2 regions of the Microcystis flos-aquae FACHB-1344 genome follow, and region 2 is predicted to be linked to the other one. Evidence: riboswitches for the same ligand, from Rfam matches in the RefSeq annotation. Region 2 holds a riboswitch; the other holds the start of a gene.

Region 1 (6,191 bases), on a different contig from region 2:
AATGGTAGATGTGGGATTTTTGCAGGAGTTCTATTTTCTGACAAAGATAAGCAAAAGTTATTTATTGACTGCAAAAACTTGAGAATATTTAAATTAACATTCCGCAATATTTATAAATTCTTAAGAATTAATTGAGAAAGATTTTTATTTAACAACGATGTTATCATAGTTACAGCGATTTTACTGAATTTCATAATGGGTTATTCTGTGCTTTTTTGGGCAGCAATGGTTGAAACCCTTGCCACACCTAGAAGGTAATCCCAATTAAGAGGGTTAAATCAGTCAATTTCACCCACAACGATGATCTTTTTTTTGTGTAGTTTTATTGCAAAAAAAAAGTTTTTTTGACAAAAAGCACAAAGTATGATACTAACCCAAGTGATTCCTGGCTGCGAGTAATTATTGTAGAGGGGGAGAGGGGAGAAAAGCTGACGGTTTCAAGATAACTGATCACCGATCACTGAAACATCACCCATCTTAATTTTTTTGGGCGGCCATCGTTAAGCGTTTTAATCCGGTTCTTAACATTTTCCCAGTATTCTCAAAATCGAATAGTATAGATTGAAATAACTCAATGTACGCAAACCTATGGATGGCAGCTTAATCCTGTTCAATATTCTCAATCCGCCGGTTTTGTTCTTTTTCTTGGGAATGCTGGCAGTATTTTTTAAATCCGACCTAGAGATTCCCCAACCACTGCCTAAACTCTTTTCTCTCTATCTGTTGATGGCGATTGGTTTCAAGGGAGGTTATGAACTAGCGGAAAGTGGCATCAATAACCAAATCGCTTTAACTTTGATTGCCTCTGTGGTTATGGCTTGCATCGTTCCCATTTACACTTTCTTTATCCTGAAAATTAAACTCGATAGTGCCAATGCAGCAGCGATCGCCGCAGCCTATGGTTCCATTAGTGCCGTTACTTTCATCACCGCCAGTTCTTTTTTAGAAAAACTTCATATTTCCTATGGCGGTCATATGGTAGCGGCCTTAGCTTTAATGGAATCGCCGGCGATTGTAGTGGGTTTAATCCTGGTGCGAGTCTTTAAAGAGAAAAATGGCGAAGAAGAAGCGTTTTCTTGGTCAAAGGTTCTACATGAAGCCTTTTTAAATGGTTCGGTATTTCTCTTAGTCGGTAGTGTTGTGGTTGGTATGCTCACAGGGGAAAAAGGCTGGGAAAAATTACAACCTTTCACTCAAGGGATTTTTTATGGTGCGTTAACTTTCTTTCTCCTTGATATGGGATTAGTGGCGGCGAAAAGAATCCGGGAATTAGGCAAAACTGGTTCTTTTCTCATCGGTTTCTCGGTGTTCATTCCCGTCATCAATGCTATGGTGGGGATTCTCATTGCTAAGGTTCTCGGATTTGAACAGGGCAATGCTTTATTATTCGCTGTTTTGTGTGCCAGTGCCTCTTATATTGCTGTTCCTGCGGCCATGAGAATGACTGTTCCCGAAGCGAATCCTAGTTTATACATTTCTATGGCCTTGGCTTTAACTTTTCCTTTCAATATCATCATCGGTATTCCTCTGTACCTAGAGATGATCAAAATCATTGGCTGTGGAGTCTAAAAGGCCCGGCGGTTTTTAAATAATTCCTGTCAAAATTGTTCTCTTTCACTTGTCCCTTTTTTACTTAACTACCATGCTTGAATCCCCGCATCCTTCCCTACAAACTGTCAAAAAAGTAGACATAATTGTTAGTCATGCTTTTCTGGAAGAAACCTTAAGCGTTCTTGATGTTGTCGGAGTTTCCGGTTATACCGTCTTTGGCAGTACTTCGGGAAAAGGTGATCGAGGTTTATCCTGTGATGACTTGGATTGTGATTACAGTGGTAACTACATTATGACGGTTTGTAATAGTGACGAACAACTTGGTCGTCTGATCGATAAAATTCAGCCTTTTTTAAAAAAAGCCGGCGGAATTTTTGTGGTGACTACGGGCCAATGGCTAAGTCATTAGACCTCTCGTAAAAATCAAAAATTGTCGTAGTTAATTAGGAGTCAGTGGCCAGTATTCAGCCGTCAGGAGAACGATCTTTCCCGGTAATTAGTCACCGCAATAAGGACAGCCTTATTGAGAATGACTAAACATAGAAGTATTACCGGGTAAGGGTTTCTCAATCAACATAGGAAATACTTATATCTCCTTAAAATCTTCCTCAAAGCCGAAACCCTTATTATTTCGTCGTCAGCCAGAAAAATTACAAGGGCAATAAATCCCTGAAAGCATTGATAGGCAACGGTTGTGGGTTTTCAAAAGTCAGTGACTAATTACCTTTCCGGGTTTAGAATTTATCTGTATCTGGTCTGGGGCCAACAGCACCGGCGGGATTAACAAAAAGATTACCCCCAGCTTCATTTTGGAAGATACAATCGATTTTCGGTTTGCCTTCCAAGGGGCCGGTATAACCAAAGGTATTCATCCGGTTTTTACAACTTTGCACCTGCTGTCCATCGACTAATTTTTGTTGTTCTAAAATTGACCAGTTATTGCGTCGCAAAACGCAACCGGGTTGCATGACTGGTTGGGTAACAAAAACATTAAAGGGGTTAAGAGTGACATAAACCCGCAAATCGGTGACAATGGCACTAGCCCCAAATTGCACGCATAATTCCGCATTGGGGGCGCTGCGATCGATTACTTCTCGGGAAGCGACGTTTTCGGGGCTAAAATTAGCGGTAGAACTGAATACCAGACCGAGACCCACTCCTAGTACAAAAATACCGCCAATCAGGGCGATCATGGCATAGTTTAATTTTGCCAATAGGCCTCCGGGGGACGAAGCGCGAGAGTCATCGCCATAGGATCGATCATAATCACGATCGCGCGATCGGGGAGGAGTATAACGAGGTCTTCTATTCATAGAAATTTCTGATGTGGCCGCTATGGCGGTCAGTCGTTAGCTATTAGCTTATCACTGTTCTATCCTAGCAACCCGGGGGATAACCGACAGGATAGGTCTAGTATAGAGCTATATCGTTTTTTTTGGGTTAGTATGCTATGGTGGATCACTAAACAGAGTAAGTCAGCCTAATCCAAGTTTCTATGCTAGATATTAGCTAGACAAATTCGGAGCGGAGGAACCACATTTGGGGGCGTATTTCTAGATTTTTTAGCCTAGAAAAGGATATCTCTCTATCCTAGCCCGTCAGCTAACTTCGTCGGCGTGGGGGGGAAGACTGAAACATCACTACATTCCTAGCAATGTCTTGATCGGTTCAGTTATGTCGCTGATACTACTTGATAGTCATAACTTACAGGAGACATTGTATATGGGGATTCTCATGCAGGTTCACCGATCACAACAATTTTAAGATTTTCCGTCGATAACCATATTTTTTGTGAGTTTGCTATATAGTTCGGGCAAACTTTTAGTCGTATCGAGAAACCGAAAGTAAAAACAGGATCAAAAATGCTGGAATCTTTACCAATGTGGATTGCTGCAATGACTTTTATTGCAGTCATTGTGGTGATTATGTTCGAGTGGCTTCATATTACCGTAGCGGCTTTACTGGGGGCTTTAATCTTAGTTTTTACCCATATCATGACTCTCCAGGAGGCGGTGGGTTATATCAGTCGCAGTTATGCCACTCTCGCCCTATTTTTTGGGGTGATGGTGTTAGTGAGAGCCTTTGAACCAACGAAAATTTTTGATTATTTAGCAGCACAAATGGTGCTTTTAGCCAAGGGACAGGGCAAATTATTACTAATAGGAATTGTCGCCATTACTACCCCGATCTGTGCGGTATTACCCAACGCTACCACGGTGATGTTATTAGCACCTCTAATTCCCCCATTGGCACAGGATATCGGTGTGGATTTTGTGCCGCTCTTAATCCTGATGGTTTTCGTAGCCAACAGTTCCGGATTATTAACGATTGTTGGTGATCCCGCTACTTATATCGTCGGTGATTCTATTAATATCACCTTCATGGAATACCTACAGCGCTTGAGTTTAGGTGGTGCCTTGGCAGTGATTACCATTCTGGTTATGTTACCTTGGTTATTCCCGAAAATCTGGCGGACAAAATTCGAGCATTTAGAAGAATTACCCCATCCGAAAATTAATCATCCTCGCGTCTTAGCTCTGGGGGGAATTATCGTCTTTTTAGTCTTATTTTTATTCGTCGTCGGTGAATCTTTTCCCGTACCCATTTCTCCCGCGGCCGTTGCTTTGATGGGTGCCACTTTAGCCCTACTTTTAGCCCAGCAATCGAAGATAGATACGGTTCATAATATTCTCCGGGATGTGGACTGGAGTACCCTATTATTTTTTATGTCAATTTTTGTCCTAATTGGCGGCTTAGAAAAAACTGGCGTAGTTAATAGTGTATCGGGATTTCTGTCGATAATTTTAGGCAAAAATATCTTTTTAGGTTCTCTAGTCTTGCTGTTTTTTGTCGGTTTTATTTCCAGTGTAGTTCCGAATATTCCCCTAGTGGTGGCCATGGTTCCACTACTGAAACAGTACCTGGTTAATGTTAATTTAGTCGGGACAGAGGTTCTTTCTCCCGATTATGCCGGTTCTTTTCCCCCGGAAGTTTTACCGCTTTTCTACGCGATGATGTATGGGGCCACCCTAGGGGGTAATGGTACTTTAGTGGGGGCTTCTTCTAATATTGTCGCCGCCGGCATCGCTGAACAACACGGGGGCAAAATTACTTTTCATACCTTTCTGCGCTACGGTTTACCAGTGATGTTTACTCAGTTAGTCGTCTCGGCAATGTATATGTTAATTTTCTTTGTCTAGTCTATCTCCGGTGGCATTAATGTTAAGTTCGCCTAAGATTGACAAAAACGTTAACATTGATTAACATTCTCCTATCGTGCTAGATAATCTGGATTGATCGGCGATCGTGAACAAAAAAATCTCTGTTTTAGCACCAGATTTATCCGGTGGTGGTGGCACAAGAGTCTATTTGATTGCTCAAGTCTTGCAACAGCTAAACTGTCAGGTGACGGTCTATGGCCCGATTTTTGGCCGGGAAATCTATCCAACCCCACCGGGGAATTTACCGGTGGTATCGGTCAAAGGCAATAATTATCCCCAGTTTTTTGGCCAGATCAAAACTTTACTCGATCGCCTCTCCGGAGAGATTATCTACGCGGTTAAACCCCGTCCCACCAGTTTTGGCATCGGTTTACTGAAACGTTTTTTTTCCCCACGTCCCCTAATTCTCGATATTGACGATTGGGAAATGAGTTGGTTTGGTGGCGATCAATGGTCCTATCGTCCTCATCCCCGACAATTAGCTAGGGATATCCTCAAAAAAAATGGTGCGCTTAGGGACCCGAATCACCCTCTCTATCTGCGTTGGATGGAAAATTTAATTAACCGCGCTGATGCGGTGACGGTTAATAATCAATTTTTGCAAAAGCGCTATGGGGGGATTTATTTACCGAATGGCAAGGATACGCAACTTTTCGATCCCAATCTCTACGATCCTGTCGCTTGTCGTCAAAAATACGGTTTATCTGCCTATAAAGTCTTAATGTTCCCGGGTACTGCTAGACCCCACAAAGGTTTAGAAGATGTCTTAATCGCTTTAGATCAAATTGGCGATCCTGATTTTAAATTGGTGGTGGTCGGTGGTCGCCAAATCGGGGATGGTTATCTGGATAGTTTGCTAGAAAAAGGTCAACCTTGGTTAATTCATTTACCTGCTCAACCGCTCGAGCGAATGCCGGAAGTTGTGGCCGCTGCTCATGCTATTATCGTTCCCCAGAGGGATGAAGCCACGGCTAACGCCCAATTTCCGATTAAACTCACCGATGGTATGGCGATGGCTAAACCGATTATTTCCACTAAAGTGGCAGATATTCCCGAAATTTTAGCTGATATTGGCTATTTAGTCGAACCTCGATCGCCAGAGCAACTAGCTGTCATAATTAGAGAAGTTTTTAATCATCTCGACTCGGCTAATGCACGAGGACTAAAAGCGAGAGAGCGCTGTATCGCCTCCTATAGTACCACCGCCATGGCGACAACTCTCTCTGGCATAATTACTTCTCTGGAAGGGAAATATTAGATTGTAGCGAGTAGGATAATTGACCGTTGACTATTTACTTTATTACTTATAGCGATGAATCCTAATCAAATTCTCCTTAAATATACGCTGAAACACTGGTTATTAGTGGTTTCCAGCATTGTTATCGGCTTTGTCAGTACCGTATTTAATGGGGTAGGAAC
Region 2 (6,191 bases):
GATTTAGTATGACAACTGATAAAAACCCCTCCAATTAATGAAGGGGAATTATCGGATTTTATTGATGGTTTTAGGAGACTTTTGTGGTTTCTTTTTCTGAGGATTTAGAGGATTTCAATTGGCGCTTGAGGGTTGAGGCTGCGCCGAGTGTGCCGAGCGCGAGAAGGCTGAGGGTTGAGGTGGGTTCGGGAACTAAAGTGGCACGAAAATCTGTAACAGTTAAAATCCGTGCAGGGATAGGAAACTTAGGAGGCTGATCAACGAAGATGAGAGGTGGACTAGGTGGTATCTTTTTCTTCCAGGGAAACCCTTTATAATCCCCCTCATAATAAAGGTTATATACTTCGTCACCACCTAGTTCTTGATAGGCTATTCCTCCCAGACTAAAAGTTAGGTTTTGTGTATTAAAAAGATTGTCATTAGTTAATGTTTCGCGATTAGGTGGAAAAGGTTCTCCCACGGGTAACAAATATACCGCCTGGTTTCCACCCATTGGGTTTGTCCCCTGTGTCCCATTGACGAGATCGATGACGCGATACCCAGTAAATCCTGAAACTGTGGTTAGTGTATCCTCTGTAATAAACAGTCCTTTGAAGTATTCTGTACCCAGAGGATCTGCAATTGTAAAAGATACATCCCAAATCGCTGCCGAGACTGGATTCACTCCCAATCCTATTGCTGTATTTACTACGGCAGTTCCAAGAGCCAAGGCTAAAGTCCAATTTTTCATTTTTTACTCCTGAGTAGTGTTCTTGTTAGTGTAAGGTTGTGGTTTTACTTTAAGGCTATTAGCCTACTTTTGTCGTTTCCTTCTCGGCTGATTTGGTGGGCTTTAATTGGCGCTTGAGGGTTGAGGCTGCGCCGAGTGTGCCGAGGGCGAGGAGGCTTAGGATTGAGGAGGGTTCGGGGATAGCTACAGGTCGGAAGGTAACATTATTAGTAATAGGAAGATTGCTAACTGGCAGACCTGTACCTGGATCAATAACTGGTTGACCTGTGCTTGGATCAATAACAACAGGGTTAGAAAAAGTTCCAGAACTTACTATCTTTCGTCTATTCCACAATCCAAACAATGTCCTTACCTCTACACCATCTTCATAATTAAGAGTATCTTGAAATAAGTCAAAATTATATGCTGCTTCTGCTAGCGCAGGAAGAATTCCTTTTACACTAAGTACACCAATTGCGGCTTCTAAACGCAATTTTTTCTCATCAAAATTTTTGAGTGCTGATAATGAAGCACTTACCAACCCATTAGAAACGGTTCCTGTAACCCCTAACTCCTGTTTAAATGGATTAATTGTCACCCCGACAGTTTTCTTAATAGGATCTTTTGGACTTAGCTCAAGTTTTCCATTTCCCTTTCCACTCCATACATCTGTTCCCACTGTTCCTTCACTGTCAAAAGCCAACTCTGGATCGCCTACTAAGACTCCACGATAAGTTACATTAATAGGAAGAAGTGCATAAGTTCCTGTAAGAGTACCTGTCCAGCCTCGATCATCTGTTATAGATGAATAGCTAAACACACTATTAGAATAGAAAGGCAATTGACTTCCTAACAGCAAAATGTCATTTTTGATTATTATTGACTGTAATAGCAGATTGACTTCAGTTTTTACTATCTGTTCTTCAGTAATACCTTCGCCTAAAGCACTAGATGGAAAAAAAGCGAGAGCAAACACAGTAGAGGATACAGCTGTTGTAAATACTGTAATACCTACTGCAAATATATTTTTCTTTTTCATGATAAACATCAGGATAATGCGAATAGCAAAACAATACACATTTCCCCCCCCGAACTGTATTCTAAGCTACATTTTTTAAATATTTACATTCCTCTCCGTCAGGCTTCTTTAGCAACGTTAAGAGCGATCGCCTTCTATCTTTTAGTAGTCAATAATGCCGTTGACAAGAGCTAAGTTAAGATTGAAGGGCATTCAGTTGTTAACTCATGTAATTCTTGAGTAGGGCGAAAATATGACGACACTACTTGTACAAGCGACCTCGGCTCCTTTGATGATTGATCTTCCTTGGATTATGCCGATGACGGAGGAGCAATTTTATGAATTTTGTTTAGCCAATCGAGATTTACGCATTGAACGCAGTGCTAGTGGAGAAGTGATCGTTATGCCTCCTGCTTTTTCAGATACGGGTAATCGCAATTTTAATATAGCTCTGCAACTGGGGAACTGGTCAGAACTAGATGGAACGGGGCTTGGGTTTGATTCTAGTGCGGGTTTTACGCTGCCCAATGGCGCAATTCGTTCACCCGATGCTGCTTGGATTAAATTAGAACGCTGGAATGCTTTAACAGAAAAACAAAAAGCCTCTTTTGCCCCCATCTGTCCCGATTTTGTCATTGAATTACGTTCTGCTAGTGATACGGTATCCAGTTTGCAGAAAAAGATGGAGGAATATATTGCCAATGGTACTTTATTGGGTTGGTTAATAGATCGCCAAAATCGCCAAGTCTATATTTATCGTCCCCATCGAGAACCGGAGATTTTAAATGCTCCTGAAACCATTAGTGGTGATCCAGAATTGCCGGGGTTTGTATTAGTAATGGCTAAGATTTGGTAAATGCGATCGCTGCGGACTCCTGTTATGAATTATGAATTATGAATTGGGGAAGTGGGGAGTGGGTTTTTAAAGTTGGATTGGGAGTTAATCATACTGTTAAAAAAGGATTTAGTATCAGAGGCGACCGGGATTTTCCCACAACTCGATCGAATATGTTATCATTCTGGGCAAATAGAGTAAGTCAGCCTAATTCAACCGTGGTCTGTTGAAGCGGAGGAACCGAATTTGGGGCGAATTTCAGTCAATGAAAAGGACATCTCTCAGTCCTAGCCCGTCAGCTAACTTCGTCGGCATTGGGGGAAGACTGAAGAGAAACAGAATAGGAGATATTCCTGCAAATATTCTGGCTCTTTCAGGATTCTTGGTTGGTACTGCTCATTATCTGTACCTCGATCCTTATACAAGGGTAAATAACATGAATATTGCGGCTATTTTAGTCGCTGGGCGTGCCACAGGCAGGCAAGCGAAAGCTTGGCTGTTTAAGGATGTGGTACTGTATCCGGCGATGGGTTTTATCGGTCTGATTACCCTCTGGTGGGTAATTGCGACTTTCCGAAGTGAATTGATGCCCAATCCTTGGCAGGCCTTGACTAGCAATCTCGATTATATTCTCCATCCCTTCTATCGTCGCGGTCCGGGCAATCTCGGCATCGGTTGGCTATTGCTGGCCAGTTTGCGACGCGTCTTAATCGGTTTTCTGTTGGGAGCATTAGTGGCTATTCCAGTCGGGTTTCTCATCGGGCTATCCCGGCCGGCTATGCTCATCCTCAATCCGATCATTCAAATTCTACGCCCCGTTTCTCCCCTAGCTTGGCTACCCATCTCTCTGGCCATGTTTGGAGTCGCGGAACCCTCGGCCATTTTTGTGATTTTCATCACCTCCCTCTGGTCAACCATGATTAATACAGCCCTAGGAGTCGGTAGTGTACCCAAAGACTATATCGATGTGGCCAGAGTCCTAGAAATGCCCAAATATCGCCAGATTTTTAAAATTATCCTCCCCGCTAGTTTGCCTTACATTTTTACGGGATTGCGCTTAAGTTTAGGAATTGCTTGGCTAGTCATCGTAGCCGTGGAAATGTTAACCGGAGGTGTGGGAATCGGGTTTTTTCTTTGGGATGAGTGGAATCGCTTAAACCTTAGTTCCGTCTTTCTGGCGGTGATTGTCATCGGCGTTACCGGTTTAATCCTCGATTACCTAATTAGCCGTTTACAAGTCCTTGTCACCCATCGTCCCGCTAAACCGGGCAGTTAATACCATGATTCCCCCCATATCTAGACGTACCTTCCTTCAGGGATTGGGGACGACTTTGGTTACTGGTAGTCTGACTGCCTGTACTATCAATGCCAGTCGCAACCCGACGGGATTAACCGAGGCAGCCCTAGCCGTAACCCCGATTATCGATCCGAAAACCCTAGAAAAACCTCACCTCACCGTGGGATATGTCCCCGTCAATGATTGCGCCCCCTTCGCCGTCGCCTGGGAAAAAGGCTTTTTTCGCAAGTATGGACTGAATGTCACCCTCAGTCGGGAAGCAAGTTGGGCGAATTCCCGTGATGGGATTATCTTCGGACGCTTGGACGCTTCTCCCGTGGTCTCCGGGGCGATTACCAATGCGAGGACGGGGGCAGAAGGGGCGCGGGTTGCCCCTCTGTGTGGGGCGATGACTATTCATCGTCACGGTAACGCTATGACCATGAACCGGCCGATGTGGGATTTTGGCCTTCGACCTTGGCGAGAGTATAATGGCGATCTTGAGCAAGCGGGCCGGCAACTGCAAGCCTATTTCCAGAGTATCCCCCCGGAAGAGCGCATCTGGGCAGCGGTCTTGAGTTCCTCCATCTATGAATACTTCCTGCGTTACCTGACGGCATCGATGGGCATTAATCCGATCGAAGAATTTCGTCTTTTGATTATTCCGCCGCCGCAGATGGTCAACAATATGCGTATTGGTACAATGCAAGCTTATATGGTGGCCGAACCCTGGAACACTAGGGCGATTACCGGTAACGAAGGGGTCGGTTTTACCTTTGCCCAGGGACGGGAAATCTGGCAAGGACACCCCGATCGCATTCTAGCGGTGATGGAGTCTTTTATCGAAGAAAACCCGAAAACCTATCGCTCTTTAGTCAAAGCGATGATTGAAGCTTGTCAGTATTGCGATCGACCTGAAAATCGAGAGGAAGTAGCGACGATCATTTCCGGGCGCTCGTTTACAGGGGCAAAACCACAATTTACCCGCCCCGGCATCGTTGGGGATTACAACTATGGGGGTTTCGATGATCGAAAACGTCTGGTTGAGGATCTAGCGACGACAATTTTTTTCGCCATGCCAAAAGATATTGCCAAAGCCGATCACGATCATTCTACCTTTCTCTGGCAATCCGAAAGTCTTTGGTTAATCACCCAGGCCGCTCGCTGGGGACAGATTGCTGCAATACCCAAAAATGCGGAAGAAGTAGCTAAAAAAGCTTGGAAAACCGATTTATACCGTCAAATCGCCGACGATATGGGTATTATTTGTCCCAGCGAAGATTATTACGTCGTACCGCCGGGGGCTTTTATCGATCAAAAAGCTTTTGATCCTAGCGATCTCGTCGGTTATCTCAACAGTTTTGAAATTCGCGCCAATTCACCTCAATTCTTTTATTTGCAGGGATAATTAATTATTATGACCCAATTCTCCTCTGTTCCTAACCCGCTCTCAAGTTCCTTTTCCGGGGAAGAATTTTTAGAGATTAAAAATATCGTTAAAGCTTATCCTAAGGCTGATGGCAGCAATTTTGTTGTCCTTGATGGGGTCAATCTGACTATTAGTTCCCAGGAATACATTTCGGTGATCGGTCATTCCGGTTGCGGCAAATCGACGCTTTTAAAAATTATCGCCGGTTTAGAACAAGCCTCCTCGGGACAGGTCACTTTAGAAGGAAAATTAATTCGTAAACCGGGGGCTGACCGCATGATGGTTTTTCAGCATTATTCTCTTTTGCCCTGGTTGACAGTGCGAGAAAATATTCGCTTGGCGGTGGATGAAGTTCTTAAAAGTGCTAGTAAAGTTGAAAAAAATAGCCTTGTTAATGAACATTTAGCTATGGTGCATTTAACGGCCGCTGCTGATAAATATCCCGAAGAAATCTCCGGCGGAATGAAGCAGCGGGTGGGCATCGCTCGCGCTTTGGTAACTCGACCGAAAATGCTATTGATGGATGAACCTTTTGGGGCTTTAGATGCTTTAACTAAGCGAAAATTACAACAGGAAGTGCTGAAAATTTGGGAGAGTCACCGGCAAGCGGTGATTATGATTACCCATGATGTAGATGAGGCAATTTTCATGTCCGATCGCATTGTTTTAATGACCAATGGGCCCCATGCTAATATCGGTGAGATTTTAACGGTTCCTTTTACCCATCCCCGGGATCGTCACGCCATGCGAGAAACTCAAGAATATTATGATTTAAGAAATCATGCTCTCGATTTTCTAGAGCGTTATTTTACGGCAGATGAATAGGCGGTGAAAAAGTCAGATAATATCTGTAGGGGCGAAGCATTCGGATAGGAAATCTCCGGTTTCAGCGATAGGTTATTGCCCGAATGCTTCGCCCTTTTT

What was found. Region 2 has a riboswitch for cyclic di-AMP ahead of ntrB (nitrate ABC transporter permease). Riboswitches for the same ligand answer to the same signal wherever they lie in the genome.
Region 1: it holds a riboswitch for cyclic di-AMP, as region 2 does, so the genes downstream of both, H6G48_RS09635 (ArsB/NhaD family transporter) here and ntrB (nitrate ABC transporter permease) in region 2, are expected to answer to the same signal.

What each region holds. Positions count from the first base shown of each region.
Region 1 covers NZ_JACJSW010000117.1:42,486-48,676, reverse strand. Annotated here, with positions in the region: gene H6G48_RS27445 (hypothetical protein) at 1-107, opposite strand, end outside; gene H6G48_RS09650 (sodium-dependent bicarbonate transport family permease) at 589-1,569, shown strand; gene H6G48_RS09645 (P-II family nitrogen regulator) at 1,643-1,960, shown strand; gene H6G48_RS09640 (DUF3172 domain-containing protein) at 2,286-2,864, opposite strand; cyclic di-AMP (ydaO/yuaA leader) riboswitch at 3,053-3,183, shown strand; gene H6G48_RS09635 (ArsB/NhaD family transporter) at 3,414-4,751, shown strand; gene H6G48_RS27165 (glycosyltransferase) at 4,858-6,030, shown strand; gene H6G48_RS09625 (ABC transporter ATP-binding protein) at 6,085-6,191, shown strand, end outside.
Region 2 covers NZ_JACJSW010000197.1:40,346-46,536, reverse strand. Annotated here, with positions in the region: gene H6G48_RS20115 (PEP-CTERM sorting domain-containing protein) at 71-730, opposite strand; gene H6G48_RS26525 (PEP-CTERM sorting domain-containing protein) at 789-1,748, opposite strand; gene H6G48_RS20105 (Uma2 family endonuclease) at 1,981-2,583, shown strand; cyclic di-AMP (ydaO/yuaA leader) riboswitch at 2,757-2,891, shown strand; gene ntrB (nitrate ABC transporter permease) at 2,999-3,838, shown strand; gene H6G48_RS20095 (CmpA/NrtA family ABC transporter substrate-binding protein) at 3,843-5,246, shown strand; gene H6G48_RS20090 (ABC transporter ATP-binding protein) at 5,256-6,092, shown strand.